One region of the Citrobacter freundii ATCC 8090 genome, then DNA from elsewhere that is predicted to be linked to it. Evidence: riboswitches for the same ligand, from Rfam matches in the RefSeq annotation. Region 1 holds a riboswitch; each other region holds the start of a gene.
What was found. A riboswitch is a leader RNA that binds a small molecule or an ion and turns the genes downstream of it on or off. The one in region 1 is predicted to bind cobalamin.
Positions count from the first base shown of each region.

Region 2: it holds a riboswitch for cobalamin, as region 1 does, so the genes downstream of both, G4551_RS08730 (ABC transporter substrate-binding protein) here and G4551_RS14740 (cobyrinate a,c-diamide synthase) in region 1, are expected to answer to the same signal.
Region 3: it holds a riboswitch for cobalamin, as region 1 does, so the genes downstream of both, btuB (TonB-dependent vitamin B12 receptor BtuB) here and G4551_RS14740 (cobyrinate a,c-diamide synthase) in region 1, are expected to answer to the same signal.

Region 1 covers NZ_CP049015.1:3,013,374-3,018,656, reverse strand. The annotation lists gene pduF (propanediol diffusion facilitator PduF) at 1-73, shown strand, start outside; gene pocR (transcriptional regulator PocR) at 277-1,188, shown strand; cobalamin riboswitch at 1,521-1,695, shown strand; gene G4551_RS14740 (cobyrinate a,c-diamide synthase) at 1,784-3,163, shown strand; gene cbiB (adenosylcobinamide-phosphate synthase CbiB) at 3,160-4,119, shown strand; gene G4551_RS14730 (cobalt-precorrin-8 methylmutase) at 4,130-4,762, shown strand; gene cbiD (cobalt-precorrin-5B (C(1))-methyltransferase CbiD) at 4,759-5,283, shown strand, end outside.
Region 2 covers NZ_CP049015.1:1,836,173-1,841,455, forward strand. The annotation lists gene G4551_RS08725 (FecCD family ABC transporter permease) at 1-747, opposite strand, end outside; gene G4551_RS08730 (ABC transporter substrate-binding protein) at 814-1,866, opposite strand; cobalamin riboswitch at 2,088-2,311, opposite strand; gene G4551_RS08735 (GNAT family N-acetyltransferase) at 2,554-3,063, opposite strand; gene cbpM (chaperone modulator CbpM) at 3,239-3,532, opposite strand; gene cbpA (curved DNA-binding protein) at 3,532-4,452, opposite strand; gene dsbA (thiol:disulfide interchange protein DsbA) at 4,646-5,269, opposite strand.
Region 3 covers NZ_CP049015.1:4,702,745-4,708,027, forward strand. The annotation lists gene murI (glutamate racemase) at 28-879, opposite strand; gene btuB (TonB-dependent vitamin B12 receptor BtuB) at 824-2,662, opposite strand; cobalamin riboswitch at 2,728-2,914, opposite strand; gene trmA (tRNA (uridine(54)-C5)-methyltransferase TrmA) at 3,030-4,130, shown strand; gene G4551_RS22560 (YijD family membrane protein) at 4,213-4,572, opposite strand; gene fabR (HTH-type transcriptional repressor FabR) at 4,588-5,223, opposite strand.

The DNA of each region.
Region 1 (5,283 bases):
AGCAATTTATCGTTATTTTATTGGCAAAAATTTACCGTGTAATTCGTGTAAGTTGGAGGAAAACGAGAGCTAGCTTCATGAAAGATGTTTATTATTGAAAGGTAAAAACTGTTTTCGTGATCCGGTTTCCTGAACGGCTTAAAAAGTCTCCCAAGAATGGGAGACTTTTGTTATGTTCAATGCTGACTTTCATCAGAGCGCTGGATCGCGAGATGAAAATGAATGTGTGAATAATATGTTTTATTTATAACAATAAATTAACTGAGAGGTTTTATCATGATTTCTGCGAGTGCCCTGAACTCAGAACTCATTAATAAAATCGCACAGGATTTTGCACAGGCCACCAGTCTGGCTGTTGTGGTTGTCAATATTCACGGTGATGAAATTTCTGAGCTTTTTAATTTCACTCCTTTTTGCCAGTTGATGCGCCAGCATCCTCAGCATAGTACGCGTTGTCGTATGAGCGACCGCTGTGGAGGGTTGGAAGCCTCTAAGTCCGATCAACCCTGCATTTATCGCTGCCATGCCGGGCTTACCGATTTCTCAATTCCGCTGGTCATCGCGGGACACCTGGTAGGGTTTGTGCTTTGTGGACAAGTACGCTTAAGTAACGATGTAGGCCTCGTTGATATTCTCAACGTCGATGACCGCTGGCAAGCCGATCCAGAGCTGGTCAACGAGTTCCGTAATGTTCCTGAGATGGACTATTCTCGAGTCATTGCCTCAGCGGATTTACTCAAGCTCATCGTCGAAAATTGCCTTAAGAAACAACTCAATTTTGTTGTTATCAAAGATAACCCGCAGCAGTCAGAGCCGGTACGCGCTAACCGCAGTACCAACCCCCATGACAGTAAAATGAAAAAAGCCCTGCGCTACATTGATGCACATTTATCAGACGAGTTGCGTCTGGAAGATGTTGCCTCTCATGTTTTCCTTAGCCCGTACTATTTCAGTAAATTGTTCAAAAAATATCAGGGTATCGGTTTTAACGCATGGGTAAACCAACAGAGAATGGCAAGTGCCAAAGAGTTGCTTTGCCACAGTGACTGGAGCATAGCCAGCATTGCGCGTAATTTAGGCTTTTCGCAAACCAGCTATTTTTGCAAAGTGTTCCGTCAAACGTATCAGGTTACGCCGCAGGCATTTCGCCAGCAAATTAATGTCATTTCACGCGGAGAGTCCGCTTAAATAGCAATATTTTGCTATTGCCGATTTTTGATATGTGGTGCTATGCCCGTCATTATAAAATGAAAAATAATGACAGCTGCCAATAAATTGTCATAGCGCAACAAAATAATGGTATTAGAGGGATAAACTGCACCAGTTTTTATTTTTGTGATGAGATACAGTGTCTGTGTGAATGACTTTCTTTATTCTTAGCTGATACTTTCATTCAAAAAGTGAACGTATGAATATGTGGGAAAAGGCCAGGAAATTGGCTGAATGAATTCGGAAAGATATTAAACTGAATTATTGTCATGAGGTCGTGAATTTACCTCATAACAGAGAGCTTAATTAACCAGGCTCTTGAACTGACAGGTTTGCCACATTTGTGGTAGGGAAGGGGGTGAGAATCCCCCGCAGCCCCCGCTGCTGTGATGCTGACGACCCCGTATGGACCACTGATCGCAAGATTGGGAAGGACGGGTGAGGATGACGCTAAGCCAGAAGACCTGCCTGTCAGTGACTACCAACAACTTCGGTGGGAAGTGGGTGGTTCAGATGCATACAGTCGAGAGACTGGGTATCTCTACACCCCTACCACCCTGAACAGGATCAGGGTATGGCGGCCAATTTTCACGCATTTGTTCTTGCAGGTACCGGAAGCGGCTGTGGTAAAACCACGGTGACGCTGGGCTTGTTGAGCTTGTTGAAAAAACGCGGTTTGCGCGTCCAGCCTTGCAAAGTGGGTCCTGATTACCTTGATACCGGCTGGCATACAGCGGTATGCGGTACCGCTTCCCGCAATCTTGATAGCTTTATGCTTCCCGTCCCCACGCTGAACGCTCTATTCAACGAGCAGATGCGACATGCAGATATCGCCGTTATTGAAGGTGTGATGGGGTTGTATGACGGCTATGGTACCGACCCAAACTACTGCAGCACCGCCGCGATGGCTAAACAGTTAGGCTGTCCGGTCATCTTACTGGTTGATGGCAAAGCCGTTTCCACCTCAATCGCCGCAACAGTAATGGGTTTTCAGCATTTTGATCCCACTCTGAACATCGCCGGCGTTATTGTTAATCGAGTTAACAGCGAAACGCATTACCAGTTACTGAAAGTCGCAATCGAACGTTACTGCGATGTACCCGTCTTAGGTTACGTACCCCGTATGGATGGTGTTGCCCTTCCCGAACGACATTTGGGTTTAGTCACCGCACGTGAGTCGGTTATCAATCAGCAACCGTGGCAGGAGTTTGCCGCGACGCTGGAGCAAACCCTTGATATTGACGCACTGCTGACATTAAGCCAGTCAACCAATCTTCCTGCTGCCGAATGGCCCGCGCTGCCTGCCGCAGATGCCGGAGCAGGGCTAACGCTTGCAATTGCCGATGACGAAGCCTTCAACTTCTACTACCCGGACAACATTACGCTGCTGGAACGTACGGGGCTTAATATTGTTCGTTTTAGCCCGTTGCACGACACCTGCTTACCCGACTGTCAGATGATCTGGTTAGGTGGTGGATATCCTGAGCTACATGCTGCGGCGCTGGCTCGCAATGTCTCGATGCTGAAGCAACTGCGAGCGGCACATCAACGTGGCGTCGCGATTTACGCAGAGTGTGGGGGGCTGATGTATCTCGGCAGTTCGCTTGAGGACAGTAACGGCGATACCTGGCTGATGGCGGATATCATTCCCGGCCACAGCAAAATGGGAAAACGTCTGACCCGATTTGGCTACTGCGAAGCGCAGGCCGCGCAGCAAACATTGTTAGCAGCAGAAGGGGAAGTGCTGCGCGGGCATGAATTCCACTATTCCGATTTTACCCCTGAAACGCCAGCGGTGATGAACTGTCGCAAAGTGCGCGATGGTAAAACGCTGCAAGCCTGGTCCGGCGGCTGGCAGGTTGGAAACACCTTTGCCAGCTATTTACACGTTCATTTTGCTCAACGTCCGCAGATGCTTAGCCACTGGCTGACAGCCGCGAGGAGCGCGCTATGACGATCCTTGCGTGGTGTGTTGCCTGGCTGCTTGATTTTATCATCGGTGATCCGCAGAACTGGCCGCATCCGGTGCGCTGGATTGGCAATCTGATTTCTGCCGTGCAGCGAATTATTCGGCGTTATTGTCATAGCGACCGAGCGCTGCGCATTGGTGGCGCGGTGATGTGGATTGTGGTGGTTGGTCTGACCTGGGCTGCGTCCTGGGGCGTGCTGGTACTGGCAAAATCTGTTCACCCCTGGTTGGGTTGGGTGGTAGAGGTATGGATGATCTTTACCGTGCTGGCCGGGCGATGCCTGGCGAATGCCGCACAGGATGTCGAACGTCCTCTACGGGCCGGTGACCTTGCTGCGAGTCGGGAAAAACTGTCGTGGATAGTGGGGCGTGATACCTCGCAACTGCAACCGCAACAGATCAATCGTGCGGTGGTGGAAACCGTGGCTGAAAACACCGTAGACGGCATTATCGCGCCGCTGTTTTTTCTCCTTCTCGGCGGTGCGCCCCTGGCGATGGCCTACAAAGCGGTAAACACCCTTGACTCCATGGTGGGCTACAAACATGAAAAATACCGCGCTATCGGTATGGTCAGCGCGCGTCTGGACGATGTCGCGAACTTTATTCCTGCAAGACTGAGCTGGCTGCTGCTGGGCGTGGCGGCATTTTTATGCCGTAAAGACGGCTCGCGAGCTTTACAGATTGGCTGGCGCGATCGCTACAACCACAGCAGCCCAAACTGTGCGTGGTCAGAGGCATCCGTAGCCGGGGCATTAGGCATTCGTCTGGGTGGTCCTAATGACTACTTTGGCGAGCGCGTTGAGAAACCGTGGATCGGTGATGCGCAACGCGACATTTCGGTAGACGACATTTCCCATACGATTCGACTGATGTGGGTGGCATCGACGCTGGCACTGGCGCTGTTTATTGCGCTGCGGTGGCTGTGGGCCGGTGTAGCCTGAGGACAACATAATGCAATATATCCAGCAACCCCAGGCGATTGAAGCCAAAAGTTTCGACATTATTGGCGAGATCATCCGTGAAACCCGTCCGGACTATCAGTTTGCCAGTCCGTTACATGAAGCCATTATCAAGCGGGTCATTCACACGACGGCAGATTTCGACTGGCTGGACATTCTGTGGTTTTCCAGTGATGTGCTGGAGCAGTTTTGTGCGGCGCTTAGCCGTTCGAGCGTGATTTATACCGACACCACGATGGCGCTTTCCGGGATCAATAAAACGCTGCTGGCAAAATTCGGCGGTGAATGCCGCTGTTACATCAGTGACCCGAGAGTTGTGCGTACGGCAAAAGAGCAGGGGATTACCCGGTCCATGGCTGCTGTCGACATTGCGGTGAAGGAAGAGGGGGAAAAGCTGTTTGTCTTTGGCAACGCGCCAACAGCGCTGTTTCGCCTGCTTGAGCATGATGTCGCTGTCAGCGGTGTGGTTGGCGTACCGGTCGGATTCGTTGGTGCAGAAGAGTCGAAAGATGCATTGACCCAAAGCAAGTTGCCCGCCATTGCCGCGTTAGGCCGTAAAGGGGGGAGTAATGTCGCTGCCGCTATCGTCAACGCCATGCTTTATCACATGCAGGGGGCGCGATGAGCGAGGCCTTCGATACGCCGGTGTGGCACAACGGTAAAGCGCTGCGTAAAGGATATACCACGGGATCGTGCGCCACGGCGGCGGCAAAAGTGGCAGCGTTGATGGTATTGCGCCAACACCTCATCCATCAGGTTTCCATCGTCACGCCTTCCGGGGTGACGTTGTGCCTGAACGTTGAGTCGCCACATATCGAAGGGCAGCAGGCAATAGCCGCCATCCGCAAAGACGGTGGTGATGATGTGGACGCCACACATGGGATGCTGATTTTTGCGCGCGTGACGTTAGACGATAGTGGCGTGATTGCCTTACAGGGCGGTGAAGGGGTCGGTACGGTAACCCGCAAAGGGATTGGCCTACCGGTCGGCAGTTCGGCGATTAACCGTACACCTCGCCAGACCATCGAATCTGCCGTCCGCGAAGCGATTGGCCCAAATCGTGGGGCGCAGATTGAAATCTTCGCGCCAGAAGGCGAAGAACGGGCGCAAAAAACCTACAACTCCCGCCTTGGCATTCTGGGCGGC
Region 2 (5,283 bases), 1.2 Mb from region 1:
TGCCGCGGATTCAGCGCCAAAGGAGAACGCATCAAGGTGGCGGGCATAACAGAAGCACAGCGCAATACCGACCAGAGCGGTAGGAATAGCTAAGACAACATCGGGCCAGCGTACACCGCTCAAATTGCCTAACAACCAGAACATAATTCCGCGTGCTTGCTCGGCGTTTGCTGAGCGGGTGATGATAAGCGACGTAATCGCATTGAACAGTTGCGAACTGGCGATCCCGGCAAGAATGATTTGGGTTGTAATCCCGCCGCCTTGTTTACCGCCAGCGGCCATCGCCAATAGCGCAACGAACAGAAATGCCGTCAGCGCACCAATGAACGCCCCTAAAGACATACTGATGATGCCAGCCCCCAGTCCCGTGAGCGCAATCAGCACCGCACCGGTAGATGCTCCGGCAGAAATCCCCAGTAGATAAGGTTCGGCGAGCGCATTGCGCAGCAACGACTGCAACACTACGCCGGAAACAGCCAGGCAGGCGCCGCAGCTGGCTGAGACCAGTGCTCGGGTCAGGCGGTAGTTCCAGACGATCCCGGCATCCAGTGCATCGACAGGATAGTGGGTATCGAAAAGATGATTTGCCAACGTGCTGAGTACGTGCCGCCAGGGGATAAACGTTTCGCCGATGGAAATCCCCGCCAGTAGTACGCAACACATCAGCGCACTGACCCAAACGGCATGACCACCGACTCTCACCGCAAGCTGACCAACAGCGCGACGCATCCTGCGAGAATCACTCATGATTATCTGCGTTCCTGAGTAACGGAGATGCGCTATACCGTGCCGTGATATAGCGCAAAATGTAGATTAATGAGCAGCCTGCGGATGCGCTAAGCCATATTCAACCAGAGCGTCAGCCAGTTTTTCCACCCCATCAATAGTTCTGATCCCGGCATTCATTGTCTGTACGTCAATGGCCGGCAGATGGTTTTCTTTGACGGCAGGAATCAGTTTGGTGACAGGATCGGACTGGAGGTATTCCATCTTGATCTTCCAGTCATCTGCCGGGAAGCGTCGGCGGCTCATCTCACCGAGCACAATGACAGAAGGGTTAGCTTTAGCGATGGTTTCCCAGCCCACCGTTGGCCACTCTTCAGCAGAATCAATGACATTTTTCACACCCAGCGTTTGGGCTATCCATGCTGCTGGGCCAAACTTCCCGGCAACGTAAGGATCGAGCTGTAAATCGGCGCTTGAGAACCAGAACACGGCAGAAACATTCTTATCCATGCCGGTAATTTTATTTTTTGCTGCTGATTCACGCGCTTTAAGGCTGGCAATCAGCGCTTCGCCTTTATCCTGAACATCAAAAATTTTTGCCAGATCGGCGACTTCCTGATACACCATAGCAATATCAAACATGCCCTTACGAACACCATCACCCCCATCTTCGTTATCCTTAGCACAGTCAGCTGGCGCGGTGTAAACGGGCACCTTCAGTTCACTAAACTGTTCGTATGAGGCAACTGTGCCAGCAGGGCCGATTTGCCATTCAAACTGGCTGGCGACCAGATCTGGTTTTTTAGCCACAATTCCTTCAAAGCTGGGAATATTTTGCGCAATGACGGCAACTTTTTCATTTGCTGCTTTGTAAGCATCCAGTACCGGGCCAAACCACAACGAAGTACCCACGACGCGATCGGCCAGCCCCAGTGAATAGAGAATCTCGGTACTGTTCTGACCCACGGTTGCCACGCGCGTTGGTGCCTGATTAAAGGTAATATCGCGTCCACAGTTTTTAATCGTCAGAGGATATTCGGTTTTTGCCGCGTTAGAAAAACCGGAAGTCAACAGTACAGTGGTTCCAACAATAGCCAGAAGCGTTTTTTTAGAAGAGAAAAATGTAGAATTAGCGTGCATTATCATCGTCCCGTTGATGCCAGAATCTTAAAGTCTGGTCATGGCTCATTTCATTCCATATATCGGGAGGAGACATGAAGATAGATGACATTAAATCGTGAATTTTAAGAATGAAGATATGCAACAAATGCAAATAAGCCTTACTTAGCCAAAATCTTATTCATAAATACACTACTGCTTACGTCAAATAATTCATCCCATGGACCATCCCGTCCACTTAATGGTATACATCGTTGACAGCAGGTCTCCTGACTCACGGTAATCAGAATATCGGCCTTCCCATAAAGACGAGCTTTACAGTGACCTGTGGCTTATTAACCACACAAGGATATTCTGCATCCGCCTACAGTTGCGGGGGCAGTTATGGAATTGAATTGAATAATTCTCACCATATTCCTATTCATATACAAAAATGTAATGAAATGCTGTCAAAAGCGACTCTAACGGCAATTGTTAACGAGGTCAACCGTATGAATAAACAGGGAAAACCTCACACCTTTGGTAAAATTGTTATGTTTTACAGTTGGTTATGCTTAAATCCTTTATCTCGGATGTATACATGAAAATAACAATAAAAAGCTAAATGAGAATTGATTGATATTGATCAAACTATAAACACGGTTTTATTTTTTCAATTTAATCATATTGATCGTTATCAATAACGCAGTTAATTAGCGTTGGGTTAATTTAATAATGTGATCTCTGCATATGTACCAATTGCCATTCATCCTGCATATCCATAACGACGCTAAAATCTTTACGCAACCAAAAATGATACCCTCCAGGCAAGAAATGATGAGTATGAAGATATAAGGTTTTATATTTTTGCTGCTGGCAGAAAATTTGAGCTAAAGCAAACAACCGGCTTCCGATTCCCTGTCTGCGGTAGCGCGCATCCACGTAGCAACGACAAATTTCTGCCGTTTCAGGCAAATTATAGTGCCCACGTAGCTCAGTGATACGATCATCATATTGACATACCGCAAGTGTAGCGATGAGCTCTTGTTTTTCACTCCATGCGCAAAGTAATAGATTTCTTTCTTGCAAAATATACTGCTGCTTGAGATCGAAGATATCTTCTTCAGCAGCAGGCATGACTCTCCCGGCATTGAAGAACAAATTAAGATGCTTAATAAGGAACGACTGAACAGCAGGTATATCGGCGTGAGTCATCTCACTAAACCTTAATCGGGTCATGGCAGGCATCCAAGCTTAGAGTGGAATACGATAATAACAATAAGACCACTTTCAAAACAATATTGACGCTGCTATGGCTACTCGCGCCAACGCGGTAGTCACCAGCGATTGCGCAATGTCATTAAGAGCGCGGGGCGGACAATAAAAGGGCCAGCACCATGCTGGCCCTGACACACTAAGGATGGCTGATAAAACGAGACAATCGCTGGCGCAGCAGGCGATTTTCCTGACGTAACTGAGCGTTCTCTTCCAGCAACGTCAATGCAACGGCAATCCCTGGCCAGTCAAGTTCCAGCTCCTGACGCAGGCGCATCGCGCGACGCATTACGGTCAGCGCATGATCGTCAAACGTCTCGTCTTCATGGGGTTCTATCACCCCTAAGCCGACAACCTCATGCAGTTCTTCTTCTGACACACCGGTGTACAGACAAAATTCGGTAATGGTAAAAGTGACGGTAACGTTAGCCATTATGCTTTCCCCCACTCTTTGCGCGGATCAAAGGTCTTTTGTGCATCCGCCAGTTGTTGCCACAGGGCGGCACTGGTGTCGTCAGGTTTCGGTGGCATGACGATCTTGATCACCGCATACAAATCGCCGGTATGTTTTTTACTTACCAGACCCTTGCCTTTAATGCGTAACCGCTGACCGGCCTGGCTGCCTGCAGGAATGGTCAGCAGGATGCTCTCTTTCAGCGTCGGAACGGTTACTTTCGCACCCAGCGCAGCTTCCCACGGCGCCAGAGGAACGACAACTTCCAGATCCTGATTAACGATATCGAACAGCGGATGCGGCGCAATATGAATCACCAGCCACAAATCACCGTTCGGCCCACCGTTTTCGCCGGGCGTACCCTGACCTTTCAGACGGATACGCTGGCCGTTACCGACGCCAGCCGGAATTTTCACGTTCAGTGTTTTGGGAATTTCACGTTCTACCATGCCGAATGCGTTGTAGACCGGCAGGTTGTAACTGATAGTGCGGCTATGCTCAGTAAGCGTTTCTTCCAGGAACACCGCAACTTCAATTTCAATATCGTGTCCGCGGCTGGCATGACGCTGGCGCGACTGGTGTGCATGCTGACCAAAAATGGAGGAGAAGATATCGTCGAAATCTTCGGCGCTGTAGCTTTGCCCCTCTCCTTGCTGGAATTGACGGCTGAACTGAGGGTCGTTGCGATGCTGCCACAGTTGGTCGTACTCGGCACGTCGCTGTTCATCACTCAGGACTTCCCAGGCTTCAGCAACCTCTTTAAACCGGGCCTCAGCGTCAGTCTCTTTGCTGACATCAGGATGGTATTTACGGGCGAGTCGACGATAGGCGGTCTTGATTGTCTTGAGATCGTCTGTCGGTTTCACGCCCATAATGGCGTAATAATCCTTTAATTCCATAGCGTTCTCTCGTGTAAATCAACACTTGAAGAAGGTGTACCCCGACAACAGGTAACACCGCTAAGTTTAGGGTAATCCTGATAACGGCGAATGCCAACCGGGAAGAAAGGATATTGGTCTAAATGATGTGATTGCGCACCACCAACAGCGCTTTTGACTGTTGTGTGGTGCGAAAAGTGAGATTAGCGAAATGTCAGGATTTGGTGATCAGATAGCGAACCGTATCCGCGTAGCTCTTCACAAAAGAGTTTAGGTCGTCAGATTTCAGTCCTTTTGGATTGATCATATATTTACCGTTGATAAAAATGGCGGGCACACCGGTTAAATCTACCGCTTTAGCCATTTCTTGTTGTTTTGCGGTCAGGGATTTCACGGCAAAACTGTTCCAGGCGGCATCATAATCACTGGCGCTGACGCCCGCGCTGATAAATACGTTACGAATATCATCCGCTGTTTTAACGGTTTGTTTTTTCTGAACGGCATCAAAAAGCAACGGTTTAACTTTATCTTGTACGTTTAACAGCATGGCGACGGACCAGGCGTGCGTCATGTCTTGCCCCAGCGGACCTAAAAAGTCGACGTGGTATTCGGTGAGTTTGACATCAGCAGGCAGTACTTTTTTCACGTTATCCGTGATTTCAAAAACTTCATCGTACTGATAACAGGAAGGACAGTAAAATGAGAAAAACTTCAGCGCAGCTGGGGCGGAAGCGACGGGTTTTTCCAGGGTGATATACTCTTTACCGTCGGTAAATGATGCTGCCTGAGCGCTAACTGTAAAAAGTAACCCAATCAGGGGTAATAAATATTTTTTCATTTTCATATACTCTA
Region 3 (5,283 bases), 1.7 Mb from region 1:
GAGTGCGTGTTTTTTCATCAAAACCACTTAAACTGACAGTTTTTCGAGCGTTTTAAAGCCATAGCGCTGTAGCACGGGCAATAGTTGTTCGGCTTCTGTCGTCATTGCCATACAAAATGCAACGTTCTCATCGGTTGATTTCGCATCTGGCGCTTCATGTTCTAATAACCAGGCCGTGCGGCGCGCAATCGCGGCACCAGAATCCACCAGCCGCGTCCCCTCGGGCAGGACCTGTAAAAGCTCTTCCTGTAATAGAGGGAAATGAGTGCACCCGAGCACTACCGTATCGGGTGGTTCCGACATCCGCAGCCACGGACGCAGAATACGCCGCAGATCTTCCAGAGAAACTGTTTCACCGTGCAGCTTCGCTTCCGCCAGTTCCACCAGCTCAGCAGAACCCAACATTGCAATTTGGCATTCGTTAGCAAACCGCGCAATCAGCTCATGGGTATACGAGCGCTTCACCGTTGCACGCGTAGCCAGCAGCCCCACTACGCCATTCGCCGTGAGTCGCGCCGCCGGTTTAATCGCAGGCACCACGCCCACAACCGGGAAGGCAAACTTCTCACGTAACGCAGGAAGCGACACCGTGCTTGCTGTATTACATGCGATGACCGCAAGAGAAAGGGGATAGCGCTGCTGGACAGCAGTCACAATCTCAACAACACGCTCGACGATAAACTCCTCGCTCTTCTCTCCATAAGGAAAGGCGACGTTGTCGAAAGCGTAGATATAGTGGAGATCCGGCAGAAGACGCCGGATCTCGTCATAGACCGACAACCCACCGACGCCGGAATCAAACACCAGCACGGTGGGACGGGGATCAGAAGGTGTAGCTGCCAGACAAGGTGTATTCCCGTCCTGCAGTTGCGTAGCCATAAACTGTCTCGTAATCTTTATCGAACAGGTTGGCGATTTTACCACGAACTGTCAGCTGTGAGGTGATTGGATATGACACGGCAAGATCCCACAGGCTAACTCCTCCCATTTTTACCGGCTGGTAGGTTACGTAGTCCGTGTCATAACGCGTTCCCAGGTAGTGATACGTCAGGCCCCAGTCAAAATCATAGACCTGCCAGTCAAGCTGGTATTTCACCTGCTGTTTAGAACGTCGTGCGAGCGGCTTGTCCGTAATTGCATTGCGCGAATCGACATAATCGTAGCTCAACGTATGTGCCAGCGGTCCGGTATCAAAGTTTGCGGTCGCTTCAACGCCTTTAATGCGTACTTTACCTTCGTTAAAGTATTTCTCGGTATGTGGGTCATAATCGATCATGTCATCGATATCGTTACGATACCCTGAAACTCGCCAGTTCACACCCGCCGTTAAGCCTTCAAACGCCCCTTCCCATTGCTTACTTTGTTCAGGATCCAGGTTCGAATTGCCGTAATAACCATGCAACTGCCCGAGATTAGGTGCTTTGTAAGATGTACCGTAGGACGCAATAAAGCGATAGCCTTCAATAAACTCCCATCCGGCGCTGGTTTGCCATGTGCCATGACGTCCAAACTCGGAGTTATCATCACTGCGCGCAGCACCTTCGAAAGTGAAATCACCCAGTTGCTGTAATCCCGTCAAGTAGAGGCCGGTATTTCGCTGGTCGTAACCGTCCGTGACATACCCGGTGCCAGGCTCCGTAGTTTGCTTTTGCCAGTCGACACCAGCGCCCACATTACCATGACCAACCACTATGCTGTTTGACCACTGCACATTATATTGCTTCATCTCATCCAGTGTGGCCGAGGAATCATAGCGGCCATAATCCGGATCATAGTTGTAGTCTTTGCTATGGCTATAGCTCGAAACCAGCTGCGACTGGATAAGCTCGCCATTAAAACGCAGTCCGGCATCCCAGCTTTGGCTGTAGAGTTTTCGGGTATCGAGGAGCGGCGAGCCAGGAGAGTAATATGAGTCGTAATTCGTGCGGTTATCATAACCATAACCGCGAACAAACCCGCTCCATGTATCGGAAAAGTTGTGTTCCAGCGCGCCATACAGCGTTTTACTTAAAAAACCGTCTTTATCGGGCTGAGCCTGAGAGCCGGTGCTGCCGTATGCTACAACATCAAAGCCTTTGGTATAGGCATAATCGCCCATCAGCGTGACGCGCGTATTTTCGCCGAGCTGTTGTTGGGTTGAGACATCGTAATTCTGGTAGCCATTGCTTCCCACGCCAGCGGTCAGTTCCGTCCCCGGCTTTTCGCGCGTGGTAATGATATTCACCACGCCGCCAATCGCATCAGAACCATAAACCGCCGAACGCGGCCCTCGAATGTATTCGATACGCTGCACTAACGAGACCGGGAACTGGCTGAGATCGGCTGCGCCGCTAACCCCTGCCAGGTTCAGGCGCACGCCGTCAATCAGCACCAGAACATGGCTGGCGTTGGTGCCGCGAATAGAGATAGACGAGTTTTGTCCCATACCACCGTATTGAGCGATATCGACGCCAGGCAGGCGACGAAGCACATCATTCACGGAGGTAGATTGCCAGCGATCGATATCCTGACGCGTAACAACGGTAATAGGAGCGAGTACTGCGCTACGAGGCTGCTGAAAACGGTTGGCAGTGACGACGAGAGTATCCGGGCGAGTGTCCTGTGCCCAACCAGAAAATGCCGTGACGGACAGCGCCGTGCACAGCAATGATTTTTTGATCATTGTAAAGCATCCACAATTTAAGAAGGATGCCGCAGGTCCCACCGATAGTACGCGATGATGAAAACCAGATGCGACGTTAGCCGGCAGGTCTTCGGGCTTGGAGGCGACTTAAAGAGACGATGACTTCCCGCGGCAATCCGCAGTGTCTGCACCAGGTGCGCTCATCTCTTACCTTCCTTACCGCTGCGCGTCAGCTCCAGATTTACACTGGATTCCCTTTTAACTCACAGGACCGGAAAACGGATGCTACAGTTTGTTACAACCTGGTGTCCAGACCGCGTATCACATTATCGGAAATCATCAATGACTGGACATCTGTTGAGCAATCCCTACAATCCCCGCGTACTTTTATTTTTCAGGACGCATCATGACCCCCGAACACCTGCCGACAGAACAGTACGACGCCCAGTTAGCTGAGAAAGTAGTGCGTCTGCAGAGCTTAATGACGCCATTTTATGCACAGGCTCCGGAAGTGTTTCGCTCACCGGTCAGCCATTACCGTATGCGCGCCGAATTCCGCCTGTGGCATGACGGTGATGACCTGTACCACATCATGTTCGACAGCCAGACCAAAAACCGTATTCGCGTCGACAGCTTCCCGGCAGCCAGCGAGCTCATCAACACGTTGATGACGGCAATGATCGACGGCGTTCGCAACAACCACGTCCTGCGCCACAAACTGTTTCAGATTGATTACCTCACAACCCTGAGCGATCAGGCGGTGGTTTCGATGCTGTACCATAAAAAGCTGGATGATGAATGGCGTAAGGAAGCCGAAGCGCTGCGAGATGCGCTGCGGGCGCAAAACCTGAACGTGCATTTGATTGGTCGGGCTACCAAAACCAAAATTGAGCTGGACCAGGACTACATTGACGAACGCTTGCCGGTTGCAGGTAAAGAGATTATCTACCGCCAGGTTGAGAACAGCTTCACCCAGCCGAACGCCGCCATGAATATTCAGATGTTGGAGTGGGCGATTGATGTCACCAGGGGCTCAAAAGGCGACCTGCTGGAGCTGTATTGCGGCAATGGCAATTTCTCGTTAGCCCTGGCGCAAAACTTCAACCGCGTACTGGCCACTGAAATCGCCAAACCGTCCGTGGCTGCTGCACAGTACAACATCGCGGCTAACCATATTGATAACGTACAAATTATCCGCATGGCGGCCGAAGAGTTTACTCAGGCGATGAACGGCGTTCGCGAGTTCAACCGTTTGCAGGGAATCGATCTGAAGAGTTACCAGTGTGAAACTATCTTCGTTGACCCACCGCGCAGCGGTCTGGACAGCGAAACGGAGAAAATGGTGCAGGCGTATCCGCGCATTCTGTACATCTCCTGCAATCCGGAGACGCTGTGTAAGAACCTGGAAACGTTAAGCCAGACGCACAATGTTTCACGTCTGGCGCTATTCGATCAGTTCCCATATACGCACCATATGGAGTGCGGAGTACTGTTAACGAAGAAGTAAGACTGAACGGAGGCCGGATAAGCACTACCGGTTCAGATTGCCGGATAGCGGCTTTGCCTTATCCGGCCTACAGCGACAACTGTTACTCCACAATTTCCTGTTTACGGTTACGCACTTTAAAGCCGATCCAGAACACCAGAATCACCGACAGCACCGCCGGGAAGAAGTTAGAGCCAATATCCGGATATTCAGCGCGTACCACGGTGCTGTACAGCAGAACACCGAGAATAAAACAGGCGGCGGCCAGGCCCGGCAATCCCACAGGCATGGTGCGGTTCTGATAGCGTTGATGCAGACAATAAACCGTCAGCACCAGCGAAATAATCGGGAATACGGAGAATGGCACAATGGAGCTAAACAGCGCCGCAAATGTACCATTGATCGATAAGCCAGCAACCAGCGCCAGCAGCAGCGTACCTTTATCTTGACCTGACTGTTTCATTGCTTGTCCTTCTCGTTACTCGGAGTGGTGCGTCATCTTCTCTTGTTCACGGCGGTACCAATAAAATGCGCCTTTCGCGATCATGCGCAGTTGCAATACCAGCCGCTCTTCTAGCTGTCGACGCTGTTCAGCGCCAACATCCAGTGCTTCTGCCCCGGCGCTGAAAACAATGGTTACCATGGCTTCGGCTTGCGCTTCAGTAAACGCACGAGGCATATGGTTTTCGAGTTCCAGATAGTCCGCAAGTTCCGCAATGAAGTGCTGAATTTCACGTGCGACCGCTGCACGAAACGCTGCGGATGTCCCCGAACGCTCGCGCAATAATAAACGGAAGGCGTTGGGATTGTTGCCGATGAACTCCATAAATGTTGAGACCGAGGTGCGGATCACACTCCCGCCCTTCGCGATACGCTGGCGCGCCTGGCGCATCAATTGACGCAGCATCAGACCGCTTTCGTCCACCATCGTCAGGCCGAGTTCATCCACATCGCGGAAATGGCGATAAAACGAGGTTGGCGCAATGCCCGCTTCACGAGCAACTTCGCGTAAACTGAGGCTGGCAAAACTACGCTCAGCGCTCAGTTGACTAAATGCGGCTTCTACCAGCGAACGCCGGGTTTTTTCTTTTTGTTGCGCTCTAACGCCCATCACGATGTCTGAATCCTTCCACATACCTTGCTGGCACTATACCAGAGATTAGGCGGTTGGCAT